DNA from 3 places in the Exiguobacterium sp. UBA3968 genome. Region 2 is predicted to be linked to each of the others. Evidence: riboswitches for the same ligand, from Rfam matches in the RefSeq annotation. Region 2 holds a riboswitch; each other region holds the start of a gene.

Region 1 (3,277 bases), on a different contig from region 2:
AGCATGAAAAAGACGATTGCTTCCCTGCCTAAGAACCGGAACTGGCACGTAACGACAGCGAATTACTCGGCTACTACGCTACCGCTCGACCAAAACCCGACACTACGGGCACAACTCGATGCAGCAGATTACATCATCGTCGGTTCAAACGTCAATACGAGTGCCAAACTACTGCCTACTGCACCAGAACAAGCGATTCCGGCTTCAATCTTCCGGTATGCGAAACAAACAGATATACCATCCGTCTTGCTTAGCCTCCGCAATCCATACGATGTCGCCGTTCAACCGGACGCACCGGCACACGTCCTCGTCTATGGTTTTAAAGGGGATCCGAACGGACCGGACTCCGAAGCAGGCAATCTGAAATCAGCGGGACCAAATCTTCCTGCCGGTATTCGAGCCATCTTCGGAACGCTCAAACCGCAAGGCACCTTACCAGTTGATGTGCCGGTCTTTCAGAACGGTATCTTTACCGATCAACTGCATCTCGAATTCGGTGACGGCTTTAAAAATTGGAAAAAATGAGAACATGATACACCAAAAGACCGAGACTCCTTTAAAGGATGCCTCGGTCTTTTAATAATTGATATGAAGATTCAGTTTCTGCTTTCGCACGCTCGTAGACACGATGAAGTGAATAAGTCAACGAAGCATAGAGGACGACGACCAGGACAGTTGCGATAGTTCTCCCCGTTGTAAAACCAAACTGAAGCAACACCTGAAAATTCTGAATCGTAGCATATGTGCCGTACACCGCCATCAATATGGGAATGATGTACCCAACAAATCTCACTTTCACTTTTCCGAGCACCTGTTGCACGACATATGCCGCGAGGATCACGAGTGCGATGACTATGATTTCCATTCCAATCCCTACTTTCACTAGATGGTATTCCTAATTCTACCATCTACTGGTTTAAGAAGATACCGGGCGAGCTGGAATCGTTTCGTAGACCGACGTGAACGTCTCTTCCGTCCACCCCATGTGCCAGAAGAGTAACTCATAGTAACAACTAGTCACGAAATGCCGTTTCATCCGCTCTCGTTCAGTCGGACTTGCTTGTTCCGCCAACGCATCAAGCCGTGCAATCTGTTCAAAGACGACCTTTTCGAACCATTCCGAACTATATGTGTCGATCCATTGCTGATAGATTTTTTCATCCGGTGTACACGTCAATAATTGTTGTCCAACTTCATAATACAACCAGTAACATGGCAAGATAGCAGCAATTGTCTCACCAAGCGTCCCTTCACTCGCATGATGCATGTGTGAGACGTAAGCATATGCCGTTGGTGCCGGTTCAAATGCTTCAAGGTCTGCTTCCGTGATACCGAGCGGCTCGAAAAATGATTGATGCAAGCTCAGTTCTGCCTCATATGTCGAAGTCGCGTGCTCGGCAAGTGTCGCGATCGTCGCAAAGTCATCTGCTTTTGACGCTGCCTTCGCTTGAATCTTCGCAAAGTGTTTTAAGTAATACGCATCCTGCATGACATAATGTCGAAATTTCGAGAGCGGTAACGTTCCCTCGCCGATTCCTTGAACGAATGGGTGCGTAAAACTACTGTCCCAATACGCTTGTGCTGCTTGTTTGATTTCTTGTGTGAATGTCATGATCTCATCCTCCTTGTTTTTATGAAACGAAAAAACACCACCCCGAAACACACGGGCATGGCGCAAGAAGAACAAGACTTGACGCCACTTCCCTCCGTAAGTACGAACTTAATCAGGTTCAAAGGGTCCGAACGTCTTCGTTCGTCTCAGTCGGCCTACCGACTCCCCTAGTGGTCATTATTCGATTCAAATCCACTATAGCATGCTGAAAATGGAAGTCAAGTTGTCCTCTTTTCGCTATACTATGGAGTGTCAGAAGGCGGATATCGTCTCCATCTACAGACCGATTCCGAACTTCTTTCGTTCTCGTACACTAATTTTAGTACCTGATACTATAATTCATTCTGTTACTTACAATTGGAGGATTTCATTATGCATACACCAACAAAAATCATGGCGTCAGCCGTTATCGCTTCTGCTTTATTACTTCCGACAGCCGCATCCGCCGAGCAGGTCGTCGATAAGACGATCGTCACTCTCGGTGAGTCACTCGGCGCAAAAGATAAGGCTTGGGTGCTTTCACGTCTCAATGCACCGGAAGGTATCACACCGATCATCGCAACCTCTGCAGACGAAGAAAAATACCTCGGGAAAAACATCCCCCAGTCACAAAAGGGCGGCAACATGTATTCATCCGCTAAGATCGAATTGACGGAAAAAGGTGACGGACTTTCCGTTGCGACGGAAAACATCACGTGGGTGACGAAGGATATGTATCTCAACGCTCTCGTCACGGCAGGTGTCAAAGATGCCGACATCACGATCACTTCTCCTTATAAAGTGACTGGAACATCGGCACTGACAGGAATCATGAAAGCCTATGATCAAACTTCGGCTGAGACCGGAATCAAGCTGAGTGACGAACGGAAAGATTTAGCACAGCAAGAATTATCGGTCACATCAGACGTCGGGAAGACAGTCGGGACAGATAAAGTCGCTGATTTGATGAATGAGATCAAGGCCGAAATCGCGAATCAAAAACCGGAAACAAAAGTCGAGATCGAAAACCTGATCGTCCAAGTCATTCAAAACAACAACATCCAACTGTCTGATGCACAGATGGATCGGTTGACGAATCTATTCAATCAAATGGAGCAAGCGAACATCAACTGGGGGCAAATCGAGAGTGGACTGAAAAATGCTGGTCAAGACATCCATGCGTTTGCAACGTCCGAGGAGACAAAAGGATTCTTCGCTAAATTATTTGATGGTCTGAGTGACTTCTTCAGCTCGATTGCTGGTGTGTTCAAATAATTCAGACTTCCGCAATTAACAAGATAATGGTAAACTGGTTGTATCTGAAACGAAAGGTGGTGTGAAATGATGGACTTTGCTGCGTGCAAACATTGGTTAATGGAACAATTGTATCTGTTGCGCGCGATTTTTCATGGAATGGCGTTCTAAGGCACCCGTCTGCCCTTTTTAGAACTTCATGATTGAAAAATACAGCAAAGCGCATCTTTCACACACTAGGGAGAGTGCTATTTGCGCTCTCCCTTTTTTTAATGCGCGCGAAAGGATCAACTTATTATGATGATTTGCGACATTCAACATCTGACAAAACAATTCGGAGGCGAAACGATTTTAACGGACGTTTCCCTCTTCTTAAACGAACACGATCGTGTCGGTCTGATTGGACGAAATGGGAGTGGTAAAACGACATTA
Region 2 (3,277 bases):
TCCAGCTAGCTCAGTGAACCCAATGACGATGTTTTAAACAGTAAAGAATCGTTGCTTATGCAGCGGTTCTTTTTTTGCGATTTTCAAAAAATAAATGATTATATTACAAAAAAACGTTTTCATTTGAAATGTAAATGAAATTTTTTTGAAACGATTAGGGTGCTATAATCTATTTCAGATATGAGAGAAACTTGAATACTATAATAAAATATGAAAAACATAAGTGAGGAAAACGATATATGCTAAAAAAACTAATTTCTACCATTGTTTTAGGAGCATTACTTATAACAGGAACACAACCAATTGCGGCAGCAACGATCAAAGAAAAAAAGGCTGAAAATGCCGCAGAACAACGTAAATTAGAAAAAGCAATTAAAAAACAAGAGTCGAAAATTTCGAAAGAACAACGTCAAATCAATCGAATCGATGCAGCGATCAACGAAAAGATTTTTCAGATTTCCGAAAAAAATAAACAAATCGAGAAATTGAATTTGCGAATCGATGAATTAAAAGCAGACATCGTTCGCTACGAAGAGATGTTGAAAAAACAAGAAGAACTACTCGGTGATCGTCTACGTGTCTTCCAAGAAAACGATGGAAACTCAATCAAATGGGAAGAAGTCATTTTTGGATCGAAGGATTTAGGTGATTTATTTAGTCGTGTCATGGCAGGGAAAAAAATCGCAGAGCAAGATGATAAAATGATTTCGGATTACATCGCAACCCAACAAAAGCTAGCGGAAGCAAAACAAGCGCTCGTTGAAAAAAAGGCGGAGCAGGTTGAAGAGAAGAAAACATTAATCGAACAAAAAAAAGCGTTGAAAGTTCAAATGAAAGAACGCAGTGCTACGCTTAAAAAATTACGAAAAGGTAAGACGAAGTTTACGACAGAACTTCTAGACGCGAAAGAACTACAAGCCACACTTGAAGCTCAAGAACGTGCGATTGCGGCAGCGAAGGCAGCAGCTAAAGTAGCGGCTGAAAGAGCAGCAGCCGAGAAAGCAGCAGCTGAAAAAGCCGCTAAAGCGAATGCTCAAGCAGCAAAACAAGCAGGTAAGAGTTCAGAATCACCTACTTCAGTTGCCCCACCCGTTGTTTCGAGCGGTGGGAAATTCGTTCGTCCATCTTCTGGTGGCGTATCACAAGGGTTTGGACCAGCAAGCGGTGCGAACGGCTATACGTTCCATAATGGTGTCGATTTCAGTGGTTCGGTCGGCTCACCAATCGTCGCAGCAGCAGCTGGAACGGTCATTACAGCTTCAGGTGGTGGGCCTTATGGAAATCACGTCATGATTTCTCACTTCCTTGACGGGAAAGTCTATACGACAGTCTACGCTCATATGAGTTCATTATCTGTTCATGCAGGACAAACAGTTTCTCAAGGTCAGCAAGTTGGAACACTTGGTAGTACTGGGAATTCAACAGGACCACACTTGCATTTCGAACTACATGTCGGAGGCTATCAGTACAGTGCCTCTTCTCCTCTGAATGCAGTTAATCCATTAGCATACCTATAATTCAAAACGAGCTTCGGCTCGTTTTTTTCTTGCCGCTATGCTACAGTTAAGGCGAAATGAATACTTGAGCAACTAGGGGAGCTGGAGGAATCCGGCTGAGAGGAAAACCAATCTGTTTTCGACCCTATTACCTGAACTGGATAATACCAGCGTAGGAAAGTTGAGCCGAACGGATACCGAAATGGTTGGATAACGATTTCGTATAGCGTCGACTGCTTTTTTACAGCGGTCGACGCTTTTTTTGTCGGTAACAACTCCCTTACATTGCTCGATGGAAAGGTGAGAAAAATATGAAACATGTATTGACGATTGCGGGATCTGACTCCGGTGGTGGAGCTGGAATTCAGGCAGATTTAAAGACATTTTCGGCATTGGGCGTTTATGGGATGAGTGTTTTGACGGCGGTAACGGCTCAAAATACACTGGGCGTTCAAGCAGTAGAAGAGTTATCATCGGAAATCGTTGATGCCCAATTAGCTTCAATCTTTTCAGATATTCGTGTGGATGCTATCAAAATCGGTATGGTCTCGAATGCACAAACGATTCACGTCATTGCAACACATCTTCGCAAACAGACAGTTCCGATCATACTAGACCCTGTCATGGTCGCAAAAGGCGGGCATGCCCTATTGCGGACGGAGGCAGAGGAAGCACTAATCGCGGAGTTACTGCCACTTGCGACACTCGTCACACCAAATTTACCGGAAGCAGAGCGCTTAACAGGGCAGTCAGTTACTAATCTAGAGGAGATGCGACTGGCGATGCATCAGTTGGCTATGAAGACTGGAGCCGTCTTGCTAAAAGGTGGACATCTACCGGGAGCTGCCACGGATTTATTATGGGACGGGCGAGAGGAATATCGTTTCACATCAGATCGGTTAGATAATCAACATACTCACGGAACAGGCTGTACCTTATCTGCAGCGATTGCGGCACGGATGGCACTTGGAGAAGCTTTACCGGACAGTGTACGTCAGGCCAAGAAGTATGTTACAGAGGCGATTCGTCATGGATTTGCTCTCGGACAAGGGATTGGACCGACACATCATTTTCATTCACTTTGGAGGGATACACATGTTTACGACCATTCTTAAACACAAACCACTCATTCATCATTTGACGAACACAGTCACGATCAATGATTGCGCCAATGTCACACTCGCCGTTGGCGCATCTCCAGTCATGGCGGAGGATATTCGCGAAGTGGAAGAGATGGTTCGACTTGCGCAAGCTCTTGTCTTGAACATTGGAACAATTGATGCAGACATGCAAGCAGCTCAACGACTCGCCGCAAGCGAAGCGAGACGCTTGAACGTTCCGATCATCCTTGATCCAGTTGGAGCGGGAGCTACATCATTGCGTACGTCCTTTTCAAAAGAATTGAGTAGACTCGGATGTACGGTCGTTAAAGGAAATGCTTCAGAAATCAAGACATTGCTTGGGGAGAATGGACGAACAAAAGGAGTCGATGCTGCTAGTGATGAGATCATGGATCGAGAAATCATTCGTGCATTCGCTCGTAAACAAAAGTCCGTCATTGTCGTCACAGGTCCAATCGACTACATCACGGATGGCATGCGCGAAGTGGAACTACAAGTAGGTACGCCGCGTCTCGGAGACGTCACAGGTACGGGGTGTATGACAGCTTCTTTGATTGCGAGTTTTCTTGGTGCAGGATATTCTGCGTTTGAGGCAGCAGTCCACGGAACATTTATCATGGGAAAAGCAGGAGAACAGGCAGCATCAGAAAAAGGTCTAGG
Region 3 (3,277 bases), on a different contig from region 2:
GACGGAAAAATCGGTCATCGGTGTACAAGAAGTCCGTCCCGAAGATACGCATCGTTATGGCATCATTGATCCGGTCTCACAAGACGGACGACTGTATGATGTAAAACAATTCGTCGAAAAACCGGCACACGGGACAGCACCATCAAATCTTGCGATCATGGGACGTTATGTGCTGACACCGGATATCTTTGATTACCTTGCGAATCAAGGAGAAGGGGCAGGCGGCGAAATTCAATTGACGGATGCGATTGAACGCTTGAATGCGGATAGCCAAGTCTTTGCGTATGATTTCGAAGGCAACCGCTATGACGTCGGGGAGAAACTCGGCTTCGTCAAGACGACGATTGAGTATGCCTTGAAAGATGCAGAGATGCGTGACGAGCTGAAAGCTTTTATCAAGACACTAGACATTTAACATGATGGACCACTCTGACATGATTCAGAGTGGTTTTTTTGTAATTCATGAAACCAATCCGTCTAGTCAAAACGTAGAAAAAAAGAGAAGAGAGGTGCTACATATGTTAACGTGGCTCGGTGTGAAGGCTGATAAAAAAGCAGAATGACAATTTTTCACAGGTGTCGAAAAGAAAACAATCTTCCTGATCTTGCTTCTATCGCTTGTGATCTTGAAGGGTGTGAAGTGGGGAATGACAGCAATTATCCCAACGGCATTTTTCAGTGATCCGATCGTTTCCGTGTTACCAGGCGTGCTTGGCGTCCTAACAGCAGTCGTTTTCGTGCTTTTGGTAGAGCGCTCCCTACAGGATAAGTCGAGTGAAAAGTAAGAGATACACGAAGGACCACCTGAAGTTAGTCGATTCAGACTGAAGACAAAGTTCAATTTTTCTCAAATAGAGTGCGTATACTTTAAGACGAAAAAAATTAAATATAAACTGAAGAGAGAAGACGACATACTTACTATTTAATGGCCCCCATAAGATGATTACGCAAGATAAGCTTTATACATTGCAAATATTAATGATTCGGACTACTAGATCACGTAATTGATCAGAAATATCGAATCGCTCGTATATTAAGACATCATTAAAGAAAGAAAAAATGATAATTAGTATTGCCTAGTATAAGATATGACCGTAACAAAGTAATCCGAATCAGATAATAATCCTATTTTTACGCTCGATCTTTAAAGAAATACTATTAACGAAATCGCTTTCATCATCATTGACAGGTGTTCACAAGACTACTAAAGTAAAGGTAACTTAAATAGAATCACTAGGGGTGTTATTAAACTGAGATGAGTAGCTACTCAAACCCTTTGAACCTGAACTAGGTCGTACTAGCGTAGGAAAGTGTAAACTCTGATGAACAAGCGGAGACGATGATGTCGCTCTTTGCTATGTGTTTATTTAGACGTGCGCAACTTTCCTTTTGGAGAGTTGCGTTTTTTGTTTACTACTTCGCTATTTAAGTTGCAAAAATGGATGAGGGAGTGGACAAGAATGAGCAGAACAGTATTAGTGACAGGAAGTAGCCGAGGACTTGGGGCGACGATTGCAAGGGTCTTAGTGAACAATGGATTTAAAGTGGTGATTAATTACTATAAAAGCAAAGAGGCGGCAGAAAAGCTTGTGAGCGAACTAGGAGCAGAGAATGCACTTGCCTTGTATGCCGATGTTACGAAGCGGGAAGATGTTGAGAGCATGATGCAATCCGCAACAGCACATTACGGTCAAATCGATGTTGTCGTCAATAATGCATTAGTAGATTTTAAATTTGATCCGGTTGCTCAAAAATCGTTCATCGATTTAGAGTGGGAAGATTATCAAAAGCAAATGGATGGAACGCTAAAAGCTGCTTTTCACACCATCCAAAGTGTTTTACCACAATTTATGGAACGAAAGAGCGGTAGTATCATCAGCATTGGAACAAACCTCTATCAAAACCCCGTCGTTCCTTATCATGAATACACAACAGCAAAAGCAGGTCTGATTGGTTTCACACGTAACCTGGCCGCAGAACTAGGTCAATACGGTATAAACGTGAATGTCGTCTCCGGTGGGTTATTGAAAGTCACAGATGCGAGTGCTGTGACAACCCCTGAAGTATTTAATCTTATTGCCCAATCGACCCCGTTGAAAAAAGTGACGAGCCCAGAAGAAGTGGCTCAACTGGTTGCCTTTTTGGCATCAGAAGCAGCATCTGGGATTACCGGTCAAAACGTAACAGTCGATGGTGGGTTAACGATGAATTAAAGCGGGCGTTTTAAAAATTCTCAGCTTGTAAGAGAAGGGATTCGTGAACAGAAGATGACGAACAGAAATCAGTTAAATATCGGCGTTTTGTTATATGGATGTGGTCATCATCAAGCCGCATGGTTAATGCCTGATTCTGCAATTGAAGAAATCGGAGAGAGCCGCTATTATCAGCGTTTGTCTCAAATAGCGGAAGCTGGATGTTTAGATGCAGTATTTTTTGCGGATAATCAATCTTTTCCGGCTACCAATGCGACGGATTTACCTGCCTTTTGGTTGGATCCATTAATTAATCTAACGGCTATTTCTCAAGTGACGGATCATATAGGATTAGTCTCTACGATATCGAGCACGTTCTCCAATCCGTATACAGTAGCAAGGCAACTTCTAAGCCTTGATCACGTAACGAAGGGGAGGGTAGGCTGGAACTTAGTGACCTCGATGACAGATTGGGAAGCACTAAACCACGGAATGTATGCACTTCCACCGAGGGAAGAGCGGTATAAAAAGGCGGACGAATTCGCTACATTGATGGAGAAGCTATTTTTATCATGGGATCAAGCGGCTTTTCTTGCGAATCGATCAGATAACCAATTGATTGATCCTGAACGTATACAAGTTATCGATCATTCTGAAGCCTATTTCAGCGTAAAAGGTCCTTTGTCTACGCCGCGTAGTCCCCAAGGAAAGCCAGTAGCGATGCAAGCGGGGGCTTCTGAAGAAGGGATTGCCCTTGCAGCCAAACATGCGGATGCCGTATATTCTGTGTCATGGAATTTTAGACAAGCCCATGCTTTTCGTGAAAAACTCCATAAGAAAATTACACAAACTGAATCACCAGATCGAAAGATTAAGATATACCCAGGCTTAGTAACGTATGTTGGTAAAACAAGAGAAGAGGCACTAGCCAAAAAAGCCGAACTAGATGAAAAATTACCGGTTGAAAATGCGTTGAAACAATTGAGTTTCTTTCTGCAACAGGACTGCTCCACATGGGATCTCGAAGCAAAGATTCCGGCCTTACCATCGATCGAGGAATTTACCGGACCCATCGGACGCTACCG

What was found. A riboswitch is a leader RNA that binds a small molecule or an ion and turns the genes downstream of it on or off. The one in region 2 is predicted to bind thiamine pyrophosphate.
Region 1: another riboswitch for thiamine pyrophosphate. It lies ahead of tenA (thiaminase II); the one in region 2 lies ahead of thiD (bifunctional hydroxymethylpyrimidine kinase/phosphomethylpyrimidine kinase).
Region 3: another riboswitch for thiamine pyrophosphate. It lies ahead of B3S86_RS04905 (3-oxoacyl-ACP reductase); the one in region 2 lies ahead of thiD (bifunctional hydroxymethylpyrimidine kinase/phosphomethylpyrimidine kinase).

What each region holds. Positions count from the first base shown of each region.
Region 1 is NZ_DGCW01000005.1:277,816-281,092, reverse strand. It holds gene B3S86_RS03085 (glycoside hydrolase family 3 protein) at 1-525, shown strand, start outside; gene B3S86_RS03080 (hypothetical protein) at 557-865, opposite strand; gene tenA (thiaminase II) at 917-1,612, opposite strand; TPP riboswitch at 1,685-1,791, opposite strand; gene B3S86_RS03070 (DUF1002 domain-containing protein) at 1,985-2,866, shown strand; gene abc-f (ribosomal protection-like ABC-F family protein) at 3,143-3,277, shown strand, end outside.
Region 2 is NZ_DGCW01000008.1:118,865-122,141, reverse strand. It holds gene B3S86_RS14545 (murein hydrolase activator EnvC family protein) at 1-37, shown strand, start outside; gene B3S86_RS14540 (murein hydrolase activator EnvC family protein) at 240-1,517, shown strand; TPP riboswitch at 1,582-1,692, shown strand; gene thiD (bifunctional hydroxymethylpyrimidine kinase/phosphomethylpyrimidine kinase) at 1,808-2,611, shown strand; gene thiM (hydroxyethylthiazole kinase) at 2,592-3,277, shown strand, end outside.
Region 3 is NZ_DGCW01000005.1:629,822-633,098, forward strand. It holds gene galU (UTP--glucose-1-phosphate uridylyltransferase GalU) at 1-415, shown strand, start outside; gene B3S86_RS04900 (hypothetical protein) at 648-785, shown strand; TPP riboswitch at 1,226-1,326, shown strand; gene B3S86_RS04905 (3-oxoacyl-ACP reductase) at 1,461-2,213, shown strand; gene B3S86_RS04910 (LLM class flavin-dependent oxidoreductase) at 2,268-3,277, shown strand, end outside.